3 regions of the Cytobacillus sp. FSL R5-0569 genome follow, and region 2 is predicted to be linked to each of the others. Evidence: riboswitches for the same ligand, from Rfam matches in the RefSeq annotation. Region 2 holds a riboswitch; each other region holds the start of a gene.

Region 1 (5,640 bases), 1.1 Mb from region 2:
AAGAAATAAAAAATCACTTACTTTAGATTTGCATAAAGAAGAAGGGAAAGAAATTTTAAGAAAGCTTGTTAGAGTGTCAGATGTAGTAATAGAAAACTTCAGACCAGGAACGTTGGAAAAATGGGGGGTTGGATACGAAAATTTAAAGAAAGAGAATCCGAACTTAATCATGACAAGGGTTACAGGGTATGGTCAGACAGGTCCAAATGCCAGCAAAGCAGGATTTGGTACACCAGCGACTGCCTATAGTGGATTTACTTATTTACATGGATACACGGATCGACCTCCCATTAGTCCGTCTTTTTCATTAACAGATTATGTGACGGGTATTTACGTTGCTTTTGCAACAGTTACAGGTCTATATCATCGTGATACAGCAGAACAAGGGGAAGGACAATATATTGATATCGGATTATATGAATCTATGTTTAGAATGATGGAATTTCTTATTGCGGAATATGATCAAAAGCAAATCGTGAAAGAGCGTACGCCAGGTTTGAGCGGACACTCCAGTCCGGCAGGAACATTTCAAACAAAAGATGGTCACTGGATGTCTCTTGTCACTAGCTCTGATCGTACATTTGAACGTTTAGCAGCTGCAATGGGCAGGGAAGATATGCTTGAAGATGAGCGATATCATAATAATGCCGCCCGCCTTAGCCGATTTGAGGAAACAAACGGAATTGTTGCCGATTGGGTGAAACAATTTAATAGAGAAGAATTGCAGAATCTGCTAGATGACTATGGGGTCCCAATTAGTCCAATATATAGTATTAAAGATATCTTCGAAGACACTCACTATAAAGAACGACAAAATATCATAGAGGTTGACCACCCTCGTCTAGGAAAAATAAAAATGCCTGGTATCATCCCTAAATTCTCTGAGACACCTGGGGCTGTTCGTAATGTAGGCCCAGATTTGGGAGAGAACAATGAGGAAATCCTTTCTGGCATTCTTAATTATAATCATGAAGAAATTGAGATTTTAAAAGAAAATAACGTAATCTAAGGAGGGAAAAACATGAATTTGAAAGAAGAGGTCATTATTTCTGAAGTTTGCCCCCGCGATGGCTTTCAAAGTCTGGCAGAAATCATTCCTACAGAAGAAAAGGTCGATTTGATTAATTCAATGATTAGCTGCGGTTTCAAGCAAATTGAGGTCACATCTTTTGTTCACCCAAAAGCGATTCCTCAGCTGTCGGACGCTGCTGAAGTACTGCAAAAAATAAAGCGCAAGCAAGGGGTAAAACTACGTGCGCTTGTCCCAAATTTACGAGGATTAGAAAGAGCGATTGAAGCAGAAGTAGATAAAGTAAAACTAATGCTTTCAGCAACAGATTCCCACAGTATCAGTAACGCTAATAGCAAAACGTTCGATGCAATGAAAGGTTTTGAACCTCTATTAAAACGCGCAACAGAAGCTTCTATGGGTGTATCAGGCAGCATTTCTGTCATATTTGGATGTCCTTACGAAGGGGATGTACCTTTGGTAAGAATTGAAGAGATTTGCAAAAGATATATAGATATGGGAATATACCAGTTATCGTTAGCTGATACAACAGGGATGGCGAATCCGGTAAAAGTGAAGCGCATTATTGGGCATCTCACTAGTAAATTCCCAGAATTATCCTTATCCTTACATTTGCATAATACGAGAGGTATGGCTTTTGCCAATGCCGTAGCAGGCTATGAAATGGGTGTTCGGGATTTTGATAGCTCGATTGCTGGACTAGGTGGCTGCCCTTATGCACCAAACGCCACTGGAAATATCTCCTCTGAAGACCTTATTCATGGTTTTGAAGAGATGGGTATTTCAACAGGTGTAGATTTGGATAAAGTCATTAAGCTAGGAAAAAAAATAGAGATTAAATATCCTGAATATTCTGATAGCTTTATTTTGAAGGCTGGTAAATGTTCTGACTTACACCTAGCTCCAAAAACCCAAGAAAAGTTGGGATAAAACTTCTATTCTTATTAATCCTCCTTTAAGAGAATGAAGATAGATTGAATTTTACTTTTAGCTAAGTGAGAAGTATTATGTCTTTAATTTTTCAAGGGCAGCTTTTGGAGGAAATCTTTTAGTTGTAAATGCAGTATATAATTCTCCTAATATGATTATTTTCGATTTTAATTTCAAAGAACAATTGAGACCATCAAAAGAGAAGCTCATACCATGTTTTTTACTATATCTTTAACTAATTATTAACGGCAGTTACATCCTTTATAAAACGTTATTTCTTTTATGAGGATATTTGAGAAGCGCTCTCAGAAGAAATTAACTTTTTCTTAACGTGTATGTATATTCATGAGTTTCAATTAAATAATTCTGACAAATCATAAAAATTAGATTTTTGTATTGACTTTTATTGATAGTATGTTAGGATTTATCTTATCCAATATTTTCTTATCCAGAGAGGTGGAGGGACTGGCCCGATGAAACCCGGCAACCTGCTTAATGCAAGGTGCTAATTCCAGCAAAATGTTGATTCATTTTGAAAGATAAGGTGTCATGAATCGTTATCTCACACCTTTTCTTATTGAAAAGGTGTTTTTTGTATAAGAGGTGATTCTTAAAAAATAATAGTCATTCGCTGATTAGACAACTAAAGGCGGACATTTTCCTTCAATGGGGAAATGCCGTCTTTTTTTATCGGAAAAGGAGGGATGAAATGCAACAGGCGATTACTTATGAGAACTGGCAGGATATTTCTGCAAGCTTTACTACCGATGATCACTCGAAAGGCGCTTTGTCTGTTCTAGAGTGGGCCTATCACACGTACAACGAGGATGAAATTGTGTATGCTTCTAGTTTTGGTGCCGAAGCCATCGTCCTTATCGACTTAATTACGCAAATCAAAAGAGAGGCTAAGTTGGTTTTTCTTGATACGGATTTACACTTTCCTGAAACTTATCAAGTGATTGAAGATATAAAAAAACGTTTTCCAGCGCTTCAAGTTGAAATGAAAAAACCTCATTTAACATTAGATGAACAAGCCGCTCGTTACGAGTCGGCATTGTGGAAAAAAGATCCGAATCAATGCTGTCAAATACGTAAAATACTACCTTTACAAGAAGCAATGGTGGGAAAAAAAGCGTGGATTTCAGGTCTTAGGCGCGAACAGTCACCCACAAGAAAGTATACTAATTTTGTGAACAAGGATGAGAAATTCACAAACATCAAAATTTGTCCACTTATTCATTGGCGGACGAAAGATGTCTGGGATTATATCAAAGAAAAACAATTACCCTATAATGCTTTACATGATGTGAACTATCCGAGTATTGGGTGTTTTCCTTGCACGCAACCAACAAATGAAGACGCTGATTCCCGCGCGGGTCGTTGGCAAGGCTTAACGAAAACAGAATGCGGCTTGCATACTAATTCATAAAAAGGAGTAAACAAATGAGCTTACCTAGTCCACATGGAGGAACATTAATTCAAAAATATGAACCACAATTCGATCTAGCTAAAGTGACAAAAACAATCGCAATCGACCGAATTGCATTAAGTGATTTAGAGTTGATTGCTATTGGCCTATTTAGCCCACTAACCGGTTTCTTAGGCAAAGAAGATTATGAATCTGTCGTGAAAAAAATGAGATTAAGTGATGGCACGGTTTGGTCACTTCCCATTACATTACCTGTTGATCTATCGGTTGCAGAACAACTCGATAAAGGGGAACAATATCGCTTGGATTTCGAGAATACAACTTATGGAGTCATCACAGTGTCGGAATGGTTTAGACCAGATTTAGAGATAGAGGCACATCATGTTTATCAAACTAACGACCATGCGCATCCAGGTGTGAAACGACTTTTTGAAAGAGGCAATCATTACGTAGCTGGTGAGATCACCCTTATAAGAAAACCTGAGAAAAAAGACTTTACAGATGTTTGGTTAGAGCCAAAAGACACTAGGGCTTTGTTTGTAGAAAAAGGTTGGCAATCGATTGTTGGCTTTCAAACACGTAACCCGATTCATCGTGCCCATGAGTATATTCAAAAGGCCGCCCTTGAGACTGTCGATGGCTTATTTGTGAACCCTTTAGTCGGTGAAACGAAAGCAGATGATATCCCGGCAACTATTCGTTTAGAAAGTTATCGCATTCTTTTAAAAGAATATTTCCCTCGTGAACGTGTTCACCTCGGTGTATACCCAGCAGCAATGAGATATGCTGGGCCGAGGGAAGCCATCTTTCACGCTATTGCTAGAAAAAACTTTGGGTGTACACATTTTATTGTTGGGCGAGACCATGCTGGTGTTGGCAATTATTATGGTACATACGATGCCCAAGAAATTTTCCACGACTTTACGAAAGAAGAGCTGGGTATTACACCGTTGTTCTTTGAACATAGTTTCTATTGTCACCGTTGCGAGGGAATGGCTTCAGATAAAACTTGTCCTCATGAAATGGAAGATCGTGTAATTTTATCTGGTACAAAAGTACGAGAGCTATTAAGTAAGGGTGAACAGCCACCTTCCACATTTAGTCGTAAAGAAGTGATTGATGTATTGATTAACGGATTAAAGTCAGATGCAACGGTTACGAGAGGGTGAATGAATATGACGAATCGTAACCTTACTTGGCATGATGCCGTGATTACAAAAGACGAGCGCCGTAGTAAACAGCAACATAGCAGTTGCACATTATGGTTTACAGGATTATCAGGTTCTGGTAAATCAACTTTAGCGAATGCCTTATCAGCCAAACTATTTGAGAAGGGCATAAAGGAATATGTGCTTGATGGAGATAATATCAGACATGGTCTAAATGCAGACTTAGGCTTTACTGAAAAAGATCGTACAGAAAATATCCGCCGTATTGGGGAAGTAGCTAAACTGTTTGTTGATAGTGGAACAATTGTTGTTACGGCATTCATCTCACCATTTTCTGCAGACCGTGATTGTGTACGTGAACAGTTTGCTTCCAATGAATTTTTTGAAATATTTATTGACTGCCCGTTAGCAGAATGTGAGAAAAGAGACCCGAAGAAATTATACGAGAAAGCGCGAAGAGGTGAAATAAAAAACTTCACCGGAATCGATTCACCTTATGAGCCTCCTAAACATCCGGATTTAACTATTAGGTCCGACCGGTTATCAATTGAGGAAGCAATAACTGAAATACTATCGTTTTTGCAACAACAACAAATCATTAAGGAGTTGTAGGCAATGGCTTATTCAAAGCATTGGTCAAATAATGAAAAACTAAACAAAAGCGAAATAGCTAAACTCGAAAAAGATGGACTGAAAATTTATGAAGACATTCCACATTATGCAAAGAATGGCTTCTCGTCTATTCATAAAGACCAATGGGATCTTTTCAAATGGGCAGGCTTGTATTTGCAAAAGCCTAAAGAAGCAGGTTATTTTATGATGCGCGTAAATGTACCTTCAGGAATTTTAACGAAGGAACAAGCGAATATTCTTGCTGGTATTGCCAAAGATTATGGTCGCGGGATTTTCGACATTACGACGCGACAAGCGATTCAATTTCATTGGTTAACAATTGAGGAAATCCCTGATATTTTTACAAGACTAGAAAGTGTTGGCCTTTCCAGTGCTGGTGCATGTGGGGATATAACGAGGAATATAGTCGGAAATCCGATTGCAGGCATCGACCCTGACGAATTATTTGA
Region 2 (5,640 bases):
GCCAGTTGCTACCTCAGTTGCACAGCGGTTAATCAATTTATTATCTTTGATAACCATTTCACATAACTTGGCAAACTGTTCTTCCTTCCATTTCCGTTTAACCCTTAAATCATAGATAACACCTAAGTGCCAACCAATACATAAAGCCGTAGACGCATCACCTTGGGCAATCCTTTCTTGTATTAAGAAATATTCATATAAGGAAATCTCTTTACCACCATATTCTTTCGGAATCGTTAAACTTAAGTAATTTGATTGTTTTAATTCTTCAAAATTTTCAAAAGGGAATTCTGCATTTTCATCAATCTTTTGCGCCCTCTTACTAAATCCTTCTGCTAATATCGTAGCTTTATGAAATAATTCTTCTTGTTGATCCGTCTTAATAAATGGTCGAGCGAGTTGTTCAGCTAAATACGCTTCCTTAGATGAAGCTGTTATCGTGCTCATAGAATCCTTCCTCCCCGTCTGTTTCCATCTTCTCTTTAATACTCAATCATTAGGATAAATAGATATAGTAAAGGCTCCATCCCCTTTACTATATCTATCGTTTGAATTTATTATCTCTTATCTACATATTTAGTTAATTTATCCCCACCAATTTGAATGATTTGCACCAATACAACGAGGACAATTACTGTCGTAATCATAATGACATTATCATAGCGATAGTAACCGAAACGTATCGCTAAATCACCAATACCACCGCCGCCAATAATACCTGCCATTGCTGAATAACCAATTAAACTAATAGTCGTAATCGTTAAACCTTGAACAATTCCAGGTTTCGCTTCTGGGACAAGAATTTCCTTAATTATCATCCAAGGGGAAGCGCCTACTGCTACTGCAGATTCAATGACTCCTTTATCTATTTCTCTTAAGGATGTTTCTACCAATCTTGCAAAAAACGGAATCGCTGCTACAGATAATGAAACAGAAGCCGCTGTAGGACCAATAGTTGAACCTGCAATTAATTTTGTTAACGGCAATAGAGCTACTAACAAAATAATATAAGGAATAGAGCGGATCAAATTGACAATCCAACCGGTAACAGCATTTACAAATCTATTCTTTAAGAACAATCCTTCGTCTGTAACGAATAATAAGATACCTAGTGGAAGACCTAGTATAAGTGCCGCAACTAAAGAAATGGCGACCATATAAATTGTTTGTAATACAGCTGTATTTAGTTCAGGAAGTAACGCCTGAATGGACTCAAGCAACATGTTCAACTACCTCCAAATTCTGTGTTCTTTCTTGAATATATTGTATAGCTCTTTCTATTTCAGGTATTTCGCCAGTCAACTCCATAATAAAAATACCAAGAGGTACTTCTTGAATATATTCAATCTTGCCGTGAAGAATATTTCCTTTTACTTTGAATGTTTGGAACAGTTCAGAAACAACAGATTCTTCTGCTATTGCACCTTTAAATTGAATCTTAATGATTGTTCCCTTCCTGTTTTCAATCAATTGTTGTGGTAAGTCAAATTGAAGAACACTCTGAATGAAATCCTTTGTAAGTGGTTCAATTGGATTCGCAAATATATCATACACCGGTCCCTCTTCTATGACCTTTCCATCTTGCATAACAGCTAACCTATGACAAATCTCTTTGACTACTTCCATCTCATGAGTGATAAGTACGATGGTTAATCCTAGCTTTTTATTAATTGATTTTAATAAGTTCAGGATTGATTTTGTTGTTTTAGGGTCTAGAGCTGACGTGGCTTCATCGCAAAGTAAAACCTTTGGATCATTAGCGAGTGCTCTGGCTATTCCTACCCTTTGCTTTTGACCACCACTTAATTGTGTGGGATACTGATGAATTTTATCTGCTAAACCCACTAATTCTAATAGTTCTTTCACCCTGATATCTATTTCTTTCGGGCTTTTACCTGCCGCTTTTAAAGCAAAGGCAATATTCTCATACACTGTCTTCGAACTCGCTAAATAAAAATGCTGAAAAATCATACCTATCTTCTGCCTTGCTTTTCTTAATTCTTTACTTGTTAAAGATGTTAAATCAACGCCATCAATTTTCACTTCACCAGATGTCGGTCTCTCCAATAAATTTAGACAGCGTAATAAAGAACTTTTCCCTGCTCCACTATAGCCAATAATCCCGTATATTTCCCCTTCTTTAATAGAAAGGGATACATTGTCAACCCCTATTACTTGCTTCTTTTTGCTTTTATAAATTTTCACTAAATGATTGACTTCAATCATTTACCTCACCCTCCCTAAATCCTCTACAACATAAAATGAGCCTCTTTCACTTTGAAAGAGGCTCAACAAATGATTGTTATTAAACCTTATCTTTCAGAATGAAATCATTCTGCAGGATTTAGCACCTTCCCTTTAAAAGGAGGTTGCCGGACATCTTCGGGCCTGGTCCCTCAGTCTCTCTCGATAAGAATCATATTAAATTTAATGTGTTGCTTTGATAAAGGAAATTTTATCGGGTATTGAATTAATTGTCAATAGTATTTTGATTATTTATGCATTTACTTATCTTCCTCTTCGTTTAAACAAGAAGATAAAAAAAATTGTTCCTAATAAAGCTGTGATTAGACCCACATACAAGATGATTGCTGACGTTTTGAACTTTACTGTACTAGGTTGCTCTTCTTGTCCACGTCCCTCACCACCAGGCATACCTTCAAACCCTTCTGGTGTCTCAAAATCTCCTTCCTGCGGAAAGTCTCCATTGCCTTGCGGACGTTCAGGCATTTCACCATCAATGTTTCCTTCATTACCGTTTGGCGGTTGGAATACTTCTCCTCTTTCTTGACCTTCCTGGTCATCACCACCTGCTCGGCTAGGGAACATGTTATTGACTTCAGAAGCTTGTGATTCTACTTCTAATTCACCTGAAAGCTGAGCAAGTATCGATTCTGATCTCGCCTCAGCAAATGCTGGTAAACTCTCATCACCTTGCACTGCTTGTAGAAATTCTTCTGTTGTATAAAACTTGGTAGGATCCTGTTCTACATAAGGAAGAATCAATGTACTAATTTGTGTAGTTGTATTTTGGTAAGACTCTTTTGTCATATATTCTTCTGCAATCTTTTCAAGGTATGCTTCATATTGCTTTTTAAATTCATCATTTGCCAATAAAGCATTAAGTAAAGGCCTCTCATCTAAAGAAGTACCAGCTACAGGTTCTGAAATACTGAAATTAATCGTATCTTCACTCATTAAATTACTATTTCCCATGCCACCATCGAAGTTCCCCATTTCAGCTTGGTGAACTTGACCTTGTTCATCCTCACCTTGCCCACCTTCTCCTGGTGCTAGACCTTGTTGTTCCTGATTTTGATTTTTGTTTTGGTTTTCTTCAGCGATTGAAGAATCTCCGTTCATGCGTCCTCCGCCACCCATACCTACTCCAAAGCCGCCAAATGCCATATTATAGTCCCACGGAATGATTGAGAACTTACCATCATTTTCATATAAATAATAGTTGTGCTTCATTTGCCCTTGGTAACTATCCATGCTAACGACAGCCGTATTTACTGCAAAATATCGTAATACTTGATCCACATCTAAAGTTTTTTCTAAATTGCCACCATTATTGATACTATCTAACATATCTATTAACGCTTGTTCATCTTGCTCCTCTGATTTCAAGTTTAAACCTGAGTAATCATCAATATCATCACTTACCCATTTCAAGTCACTATTTGTACCATCTGGCTTGTACAATGATCCATATGGATTTTCAAAATATCTTCCAAGCATCACTTCGTCTACTTGTTCAACACCTAAATATAATCCCCATTCCTGACCATTAATGGTCACATACATATAAGAATAAGCAGGTGTGGGTAATCCCATATTCTCCATTAATTGATACGATAAATATTCTCGCATTTGCGTAGCATCACTAAATTGGTTATTTAGATTCAACTTTTTCAATCCATATAAAGTTTGATCGGTATAGTAATCAAAGTCTATTTTGAAGCTATAACGATCAGAATCTTCCATTCTAGCAACGGAAGAAAGGGAAGAATTCCCCTTTGTCCGAACAGCTACTTGGTTCAATTTAGTTCCATTTATCGTCACATTTGCCATCTTATATTCTTCTTCCGTCGGATTCTCTAGTATATCTTCCCAATCATCTTCTGCTAGGGTTAACTCAACTTGAGTCACTTTATTTTTATTGAATACTTTTGAAACATAAGAGTGATCAACTACTTCCCCTTTTGGAAGTAAATGAGGTAGAAAGAATAGAATACCAACAAATAAAACAGCCAACATTAGAAAAACGAGAACGACATATTTGCGTTTAATCATATTCCTTTCTCCTGTTCATTTACGCTGTAAAATTACCGTCATAGCTTAACATTACAGCCGACTCTACCCCGCTAAGGTTCGTTACATTATTCACCACTTGAGATTGCTCTTTTTTCATTCTTACTTCATAAGTAATTTCTACTTGATTACCATTCATGATAGATTTGGATTTCATCATATGTTTATTAGTGACCTTTGATAATAGCGATTCTAGTTGAGATTCCACATCTTCACCCCCATATTTTACAATGAGTAAGTAAGGGTTCTGAATCGTAATTTTGTTAACGAACAATACAAGTACGAGACCGATCATTAAACTGCCAATAATCACTAATGGAATAAAGCCTGCTCCGCAAAGAATACCGGCAACAATCGCCCAAAAAAGATAAACAAGATCCATAGGGTCTTTAATTGGTGTACGAAAACGAACAATGGATAAAGCACCAACCATACCTAGTGATAACAGGACATTCGAGGAAATTCCCATAATAATTAATGCTGTAGCCATGGTCATTATAATGAGGGATATATTAAAAGTATGTGAATAAATCACACCAGAAAATGTCTTCTTATATACTGCATAAATAAAAAGTCCAATTGCAAAAGCCATGAATAAACCTATTAGGGAATCTATAATTGAAAAACTCTCTGTCTTTTCTAAAAAGCTTGATTTAAATACATCTGAAAAATTCACACTTTCCATTTTGCTTTTCTCCTATTCTCTCTATAATCCATACATTCTACTTAATTGATATTTAGAATACGTGCCCTTCCTGCGATCTAGCATTTGCAGAAGCATTTTAATGACATCGGGAATGTATTCATCATACTTTACTTCAAGTATCATCAATTGATGATCAAGGGATGGTACCATAGGCATTGTCGTATTTAAAAAGTCGGGATTCCTTAAGCTTGTACGAATATTGCTATCAAAAGTGAGACGTACATTACCATATGGGTAGATATAAACATCCCTCTCATAATCGACAACCGTTACTGGCTTCAATTGATAACGAATCATGTTATGGAAAAGCTCCCTCATTAATGGTCTGGAATCATTCTCCATCCATAAAATGTCGCTAGCTCTAATAAGCTCATATTCCTCAGCTGTCATCCGACATTTTTCTTTATAGGTCAGATTATTCTTCTTACTTTTCTTTTCTAGATTAATTGTGTCAAAATCATTATTATATGTGCGAACCCTATATTTTGCCCGGTTCATATAGCCTTCTTTTTTTTCTATTAGTGCTTTGTTTTCAAAGTTATCAAAGTATACGCTACGAACATTATATCCCCCTCTCCCATTTGAATGGGGGTCCGCATTCATAAAGGAACTTAAGCGTT
Region 3 (5,640 bases), 2.7 Mb from region 2:
GTAAAACTATTGAAAAAAGCTGGTGACTTGGGCTTACTTGGTACAGATGTGCCAGAGGAATACGGTGGACTCGGTTTAGATAAGGTAAGTTCAGCACTTATCGCTGAAAAAATGTCACGTGTCGGTGGTTTCTCTATCTCACACGGTGCCCATGTAGGTATTGGTTCTCTTCCAATTGTATTGTTCGGGAATGAAGAGCAAAAGCAAAAATACTTACCGGTGCTTGCGACAGGCGAAAAATTAGCTGCCTATGCACTAACAGAACCAAGTTCAGGATCTGATGCATTAGGAGCAAAAACAACTGCTAAATTAAACGCAGAAGGCACACATTATTTATTAAATGGGGAAAAACAATGGATTACGAATGCTGGGTTTGCCGATGTGTTCGTTGTTTATGCCAAAATAAACGGTGACCAATTCACAGCTTTTATTGTTGAAAGAGAATATCCGGGTGTATCAACAGGTGCTGAAGAAAAGAAAATGGGTATTAAGAGCTCGTCTACAAGAACACTTATTTTAGAAGATGCACAAGTACCAGTTGAAAATGTACTAGGTGAAATTGGTCGTGGTCATGTCATTGCCTTTAACATTTTGAATATTGGTCGTTACAAACTTGGTGTAGGTGCAGTAGGTGGTTCTAAGCATGCCTTTAAATTAGGGGTAACTTACGCTAACCAACGTCAACAATTCAGTACGCCTATTTCTTCTTTTAATTTAACGAAGGAAAAATTCGGAACAATGGCAAGTAAAATTTATGCAGCTGAAAGCTCCGTTTACCGTACAGTGGGTCTATTTGATGACAGAATGAGTCAATTGAGTGATGAAGAAGTCAAAGACGGTAAAGAAGTAGCGAAGTCTATTGCTGAATATGCAATAGAATGCTCACTTAATAAGTTCTTCTCTACCGAAGTTCTAGATTATGTAGTTGATGAGGCAGTTCAATTACATGGTGGTTATGGCTTTATGGCAGAATATGAAGTAGAAAGAGCTTACCGTGATTCTAGAATCAATCGAATCTTCGAAGGAACAAACGAAATCAACCGTCTTTTAGTACCAGGAACGTATGTTAGAAAAGCAATGAAAGGTGAACTGCCTTTATTCGAAAAAGCAATGGCACTTCAAGAGGAATTGATGATGATGATGCCAGAAGAGCCAGGTTCTGAAGCATTAGAGCAAGAGAAATATCTTGTAAAGAACGCTAAGAAAATCGCATTACTTGCAGCAGGTTTATGTGCACAAAAATACGGAAAAGCTTTGGATAAAGAGCAAGAAGTTCTTGTGAATATTGCTGATCTGGTTTCTTACGCCTATTCTATGGAATCTACTGTTCTTCGTACTGAAAAAGCCATTGTAAAAGACGGAGTAGCAAAAGCTGAGCAAAAGCTATTATACACACAAATTTTCTGCCAAGAAGCATTTAATCAAATTGAGTTGATTGCGAAAGAAACTTTAGTAGGTGTGGAAGAAGGCGATACATTACGAATGATGCTTTCAGCGCTTAAGAAGTTTACGAGACATACTCCAACAAATGTAATTGCGAAAAAACGTCAAGCGGCTGAGAAAATTATTGAAGCTGAAAGGTTTGTAGTATAATATTTATCTTGAATAAAGTGAAGGAAAGTAACCTATTTACTTCCTCCATTTGCGAAGTTTATGACTTGAGGCTCAAGAACAAATTTGGGCCTCTTTGTTTTGTTTTTAATATGATAATAATTACAATTCTTCGTTATGAAAATAAAAAGAAATATGTTATGCTAATGAAACGATAGTATTCATGAATATAGGTATGATAAAATAGGTGGTGAAAACATGGCACTTACTTTCTATTGGTATCCTAAATGTGGTACTTGCCGAAAAGCGAAAAAATGGCTAGATGAACATGAAATAGCCTATGATGCAATACATATAGTGGAAAATCCTCCATCCCGCAAGGAATTAGAAGATCTTTACAAAAAGAGTGGGTTAGAGCTAAAAAAATTTTTCAACACAAGCGGTCAAAAGTATCGTGAGTTAGGATTAAAAGACCGAGTGAAAACGGCCTCAGAGTCGGAACTGTTAGATTTATTAGCATCGGATGGAATGTTAATTAAACGTCCATTAACAACGGATGGTACGAAAGTAACAGTCGGATTTAAAGAGCTAGAATTTGAACAAAATTGGCTGTAAATGGTGGATGCGCTTTATACGTTTTAAACGATCGTTTATTCGGTCATTAAAATAAACAATTTCCTAAATTAATGGAGGTATGAAACATGAGCACACCTAAAGAATTACGTTATTCAGAAGAACACGAGTGGGTAAAAACAGAAGGAGATAAAGTTCGTATTGGTATTACATACTTTGCTCAATCAGAACTTGGAGATATCGTATTTGTTGAGCTTCCAGAAGTAGGAGATGAAGTAACTGCTGATGAACCGTTTGGTAGCGTAGAATCTGTTAAAACAGTTTCTGAGTTATATGCACCAATTAGTGGTAAAATCGTTGAGATTAACGAAGAACTTAGCGATAGTCCAGAATTTGTGAATGAATCTCCTTACGAGAAAGCATGGATGATTGTTGTTGAGCCATCCGATGCAAGTGAAATTGACAAGCTAATGACAGCTGAACAATATGAAGAAATGACAAAAGAAGATTAATTGTAGTTAAATAAAGAAGGTCAAATCATTAAATGGTTTGACCTTTTTCTAAATTTCTATATAGACATACCAGATGAGTGCTGAAAAGTTTTCAAATGTAAAAAGGCTTACTATTATAAAATATATAAATGATATATATTAGGTGATGAGCATGCATATAGAACATGGCAATAAAGTGATTATTGTTGAAGGTAAATCTGACAAACGAAAAGTGAAAGGACTAATCAGAGAACCTGTAGAGATCTTATGTACAAATGGAACGATTGGCACTTCGAAGTTGGATGAATTAATTGATTATTTAATTGGGAAGGAAGTCTATATATTAGTCGATGCTGACGCATCAGGAGAAAAACTTCGTAAACAATTTAAGAGAGAGTTACCAGAGGCAGAGCATATCTATATTGATAAAATGTATCGTGAAGTCGAGGCGGCACCTGCGCATCATTTAGCTACAGCCTTAATAAGTGCAAATATAGATATATATACCGAGTATTTAGATAAAGGATGATAACATGATTGACTGGTCAAACAATGACTTAAATGATTTGATCGCAAGGAAGCAATCCGGCTTATTTTATTTATTTACTCCTATGTGTGGGACATGTCAAGTTGCCGGGAAAATGCTAACAATTACTGAGCAACTGTTGCAGAACCTTCCTATAGGTAAAGCCGACCTGAATTTTTTGCCAGCAGTGGCAGAAAAGTATGAAATTGAAAGTGTACCGTGTTTACTTGTGTTTAAAAAAGGAGAGTTAGTTGATAAGCTTTATGCTTTCCATTCAGTACCTTATTTACTTGAACAAATTCAATCATATGAATTACAGTCTCAATTTTAAAACCACTTATTGTTTAGGAATAAGTGGTTTTCTTATGCTTTTAATCAAGGGGGGTTGCGTAAATGTTTAATTACACCCCTCACTCATTCTAGGAAGATGAATCGATGGGATATTTCTTTTTTCTGTCGATAAGTCTAGCTTTTGACATATTTCTCGGGAAATAGGTTGTGAACATTGTTGGAAATAAATGTTCTGTCAGTTAAAGTCGATAGTTAGGAGAAGGAAATCATTTCTTGGAACAGAATTATAGAATATAAGACGCGGGCTGGGGGTGGTTTCAATAGAGGAACTCATTTATCATTTTAATCAATCTTTAAGAGTAAATGATCATATTTTAATGATGTTAAAGGAACCTATAAGGATTCGAGTAGAATTAGAACAAAATCTAATGTATTTGACATTAGACCGTAAAAGGCTGCTAATTAAACATACTCGCCCATTGAAAAATTATCATATAAACATTCAAACTACTGCTGACCACTTTCATTCTTTGCTTCAAGGGCGTACGAGTCTAAAGAAACAAGTGGATGAAAAGCATATCATCCTTAAGTCGACTTTTAGACAATTATTAAAATTAGATGCCATTTTCGTATTAAATCAAAAATAATCATAAATACATCAAATGTCCTAAAAAAAGATTGACTTCCCAAAAAAAGGTTGTTATTCTATCCTTAGAATAATTAGAAAATTAAATATTCTTATCGAGAGTGGTGGAGGGACTGGCCCTATGAAACCCGGCAACCGGTTGTTTGATACACGGTGCTAATTCCAGCAGAGCATAAAAGCTCTGGTAGATAAGAAGAGATGATAAACCCTCTTCTTTGTGAAGAGGGTTTTTGGTCGTCTTTTCTTTCCAATTTAAAAAAGAGGAGAGATGTAAAATGGCAGAAAAAGAAAAGCAACTTCGATTTGAAACAATTGGTGTTCATGGTGGGCTAAAACCTGATCCAGTAACAGGGGCAAGAGCGGTCCCAATCTATCAAAATAATGCTTATCAATTCCAGAATACAGAGCATGCGCAAGACTTATTTGGCTTAAAAGAAACAGGATATATTTATTCTCGTATTCATAATCCAACGGTTACTGTGTTTGAGGAAAGAGTTGCATTGTTAGAAGGGGGAACAGGCGCATTAGCATTAGCAAGCGGGCAAGCAGCCATTTACTTAGCTCTTCTTAATATTGTTCAAGCGGGTGATGAAATTGTAGCTGCCTCTAATTTATATGGAGGTACATATAATTTATTTACAGTCACTTTACCAAAGTACGGCATCAACGTTAGGCTTATCGATATTAATAATGAAGAGGAACTACGAGCAGCAATCAATGAGAAGACACGAGCTGTATTTGCCGAAACCATTGGTAACCCGAGTTTACAAGTACTAGATATTGAAACAGTTTCAAATATCGCCCATGAACATGGTGTGCCGTTAGTGGTTGATAACACATTTGCAACTCCTTATCTATGTCGGCCGATTGAGCATGGCGCAGATATTGTTGTTCATTCTGCTACGAAATGGTTACTTGGGAATGGGACGACAATGGGGGGGATCATTGTTGACGGTGGTAAATTTGATTGGAACTCAGAGAAGTATCCAGGATTAAGTCAGCCGGATACAAGCTATAACGATATAGTATATAGTGAGGCACTGGGCCCTGTAGCATATATTACTAAAGCGAGAGTGCAGCTTCTAAGAGATTTAGGTCCAGCACTAAGTGCACAAAGCGCCTTCCAATTTACGTTAGGTTTAGAAACGTTAACGGTTCGAATGAAAGAACATATTGCTAATACGAAAAAAATTGTGCAATATTTAAATAATCATCCTGCTGTTAATTGGGTACTTTATCCGGGCGATGACAACCATCCTAATAAAGAATTAGCAGACAAATATTTATCTAAAGGTGCAGGGGCAGTTGTCGTTTTTGGCATATCTGGTGGGCGTGAAGCAGGTGCGAAGGTTATTAATTCGGTTGAGCTGTTCGCACATGTAGCGAATGTAGGTGATGCAAAAAGTCTTATTATACATCCAGCAAGCACAACGCATCAACAACTTAATCAGGATGGGTTAAAACAAGCAGGTGTACCTGAAGACTTAATCCGATTATCAATTGGAATTGAAAATGTAGAAGATTTGATCGATGATCTTGAATCTGCTATTGAAGCGGCAACC

The links. A riboswitch is a leader RNA that binds a small molecule or an ion and turns the genes downstream of it on or off. The one in region 2 is predicted to bind S-adenosylmethionine.
Region 1: linked by a shared signal. The riboswitch ahead of MKX78_RS11940 (phosphoadenylyl-sulfate reductase) and the one ahead of MKX78_RS06255 (methionine ABC transporter ATP-binding protein) in region 2 are both predicted to bind S-adenosylmethionine.
Region 3: linked by a shared signal. The riboswitch ahead of MKX78_RS19825 (O-acetylhomoserine aminocarboxypropyltransferase/cysteine synthase family protein) and the one ahead of MKX78_RS06255 (methionine ABC transporter ATP-binding protein) in region 2 are both predicted to bind S-adenosylmethionine.

Annotation. Positions count from the first base shown of each region.
Region 1 covers NZ_JBBOWW010000001.1:2,306,038-2,311,677, reverse strand. Annotated here, with positions in the region: gene MKX78_RS11950 (CaiB/BaiF CoA transferase family protein) at 1-1,009, shown strand, start outside; gene MKX78_RS11945 (hydroxymethylglutaryl-CoA lyase) at 1,022-1,960, shown strand; SAM riboswitch class I at 2,402-2,506, shown strand; gene MKX78_RS11940 (phosphoadenylyl-sulfate reductase) at 2,670-3,389, shown strand; gene sat (sulfate adenylyltransferase) at 3,404-4,558, shown strand; gene cysC (adenylyl-sulfate kinase) at 4,565-5,170, shown strand; gene MKX78_RS11925 (nitrite/sulfite reductase) at 5,174-5,640, shown strand, end outside.
Region 2 covers NZ_JBBOWW010000001.1:1,188,041-1,193,680, reverse strand. Annotated here, with positions in the region: gene MKX78_RS06265 (acyl-CoA dehydrogenase family protein) at 1-447, opposite strand, end outside; gene MKX78_RS06260 (methionine ABC transporter permease) at 558-1,223, opposite strand; gene MKX78_RS06255 (methionine ABC transporter ATP-binding protein) at 1,213-2,226, opposite strand; SAM riboswitch class I at 2,310-2,416, opposite strand; gene MKX78_RS06250 (CotH kinase family protein) at 2,509-4,296, opposite strand; gene MKX78_RS06245 (DUF4956 domain-containing protein) at 4,316-4,999, opposite strand; gene MKX78_RS06240 (polyphosphate polymerase domain-containing protein) at 5,021-5,640, opposite strand, start outside.
Region 3 covers NZ_JBBOWW010000001.1:3,895,889-3,901,528, reverse strand. Annotated here, with positions in the region: gene MKX78_RS19855 (acyl-CoA dehydrogenase family protein) at 1-1,593, shown strand, start outside; gene MKX78_RS19850 (arsenate reductase family protein) at 1,810-2,166, shown strand; gene gcvH (glycine cleavage system protein GcvH) at 2,253-2,636, shown strand; gene MKX78_RS19840 (toprim domain-containing protein) at 2,782-3,144, shown strand; gene MKX78_RS19835 (thioredoxin family protein) at 3,149-3,472, shown strand; gene MKX78_RS19830 (hypothetical protein) at 3,744-4,079, shown strand; SAM riboswitch class I at 4,168-4,273, shown strand; gene MKX78_RS19825 (O-acetylhomoserine aminocarboxypropyltransferase/cysteine synthase family protein) at 4,354-5,640, shown strand, end outside.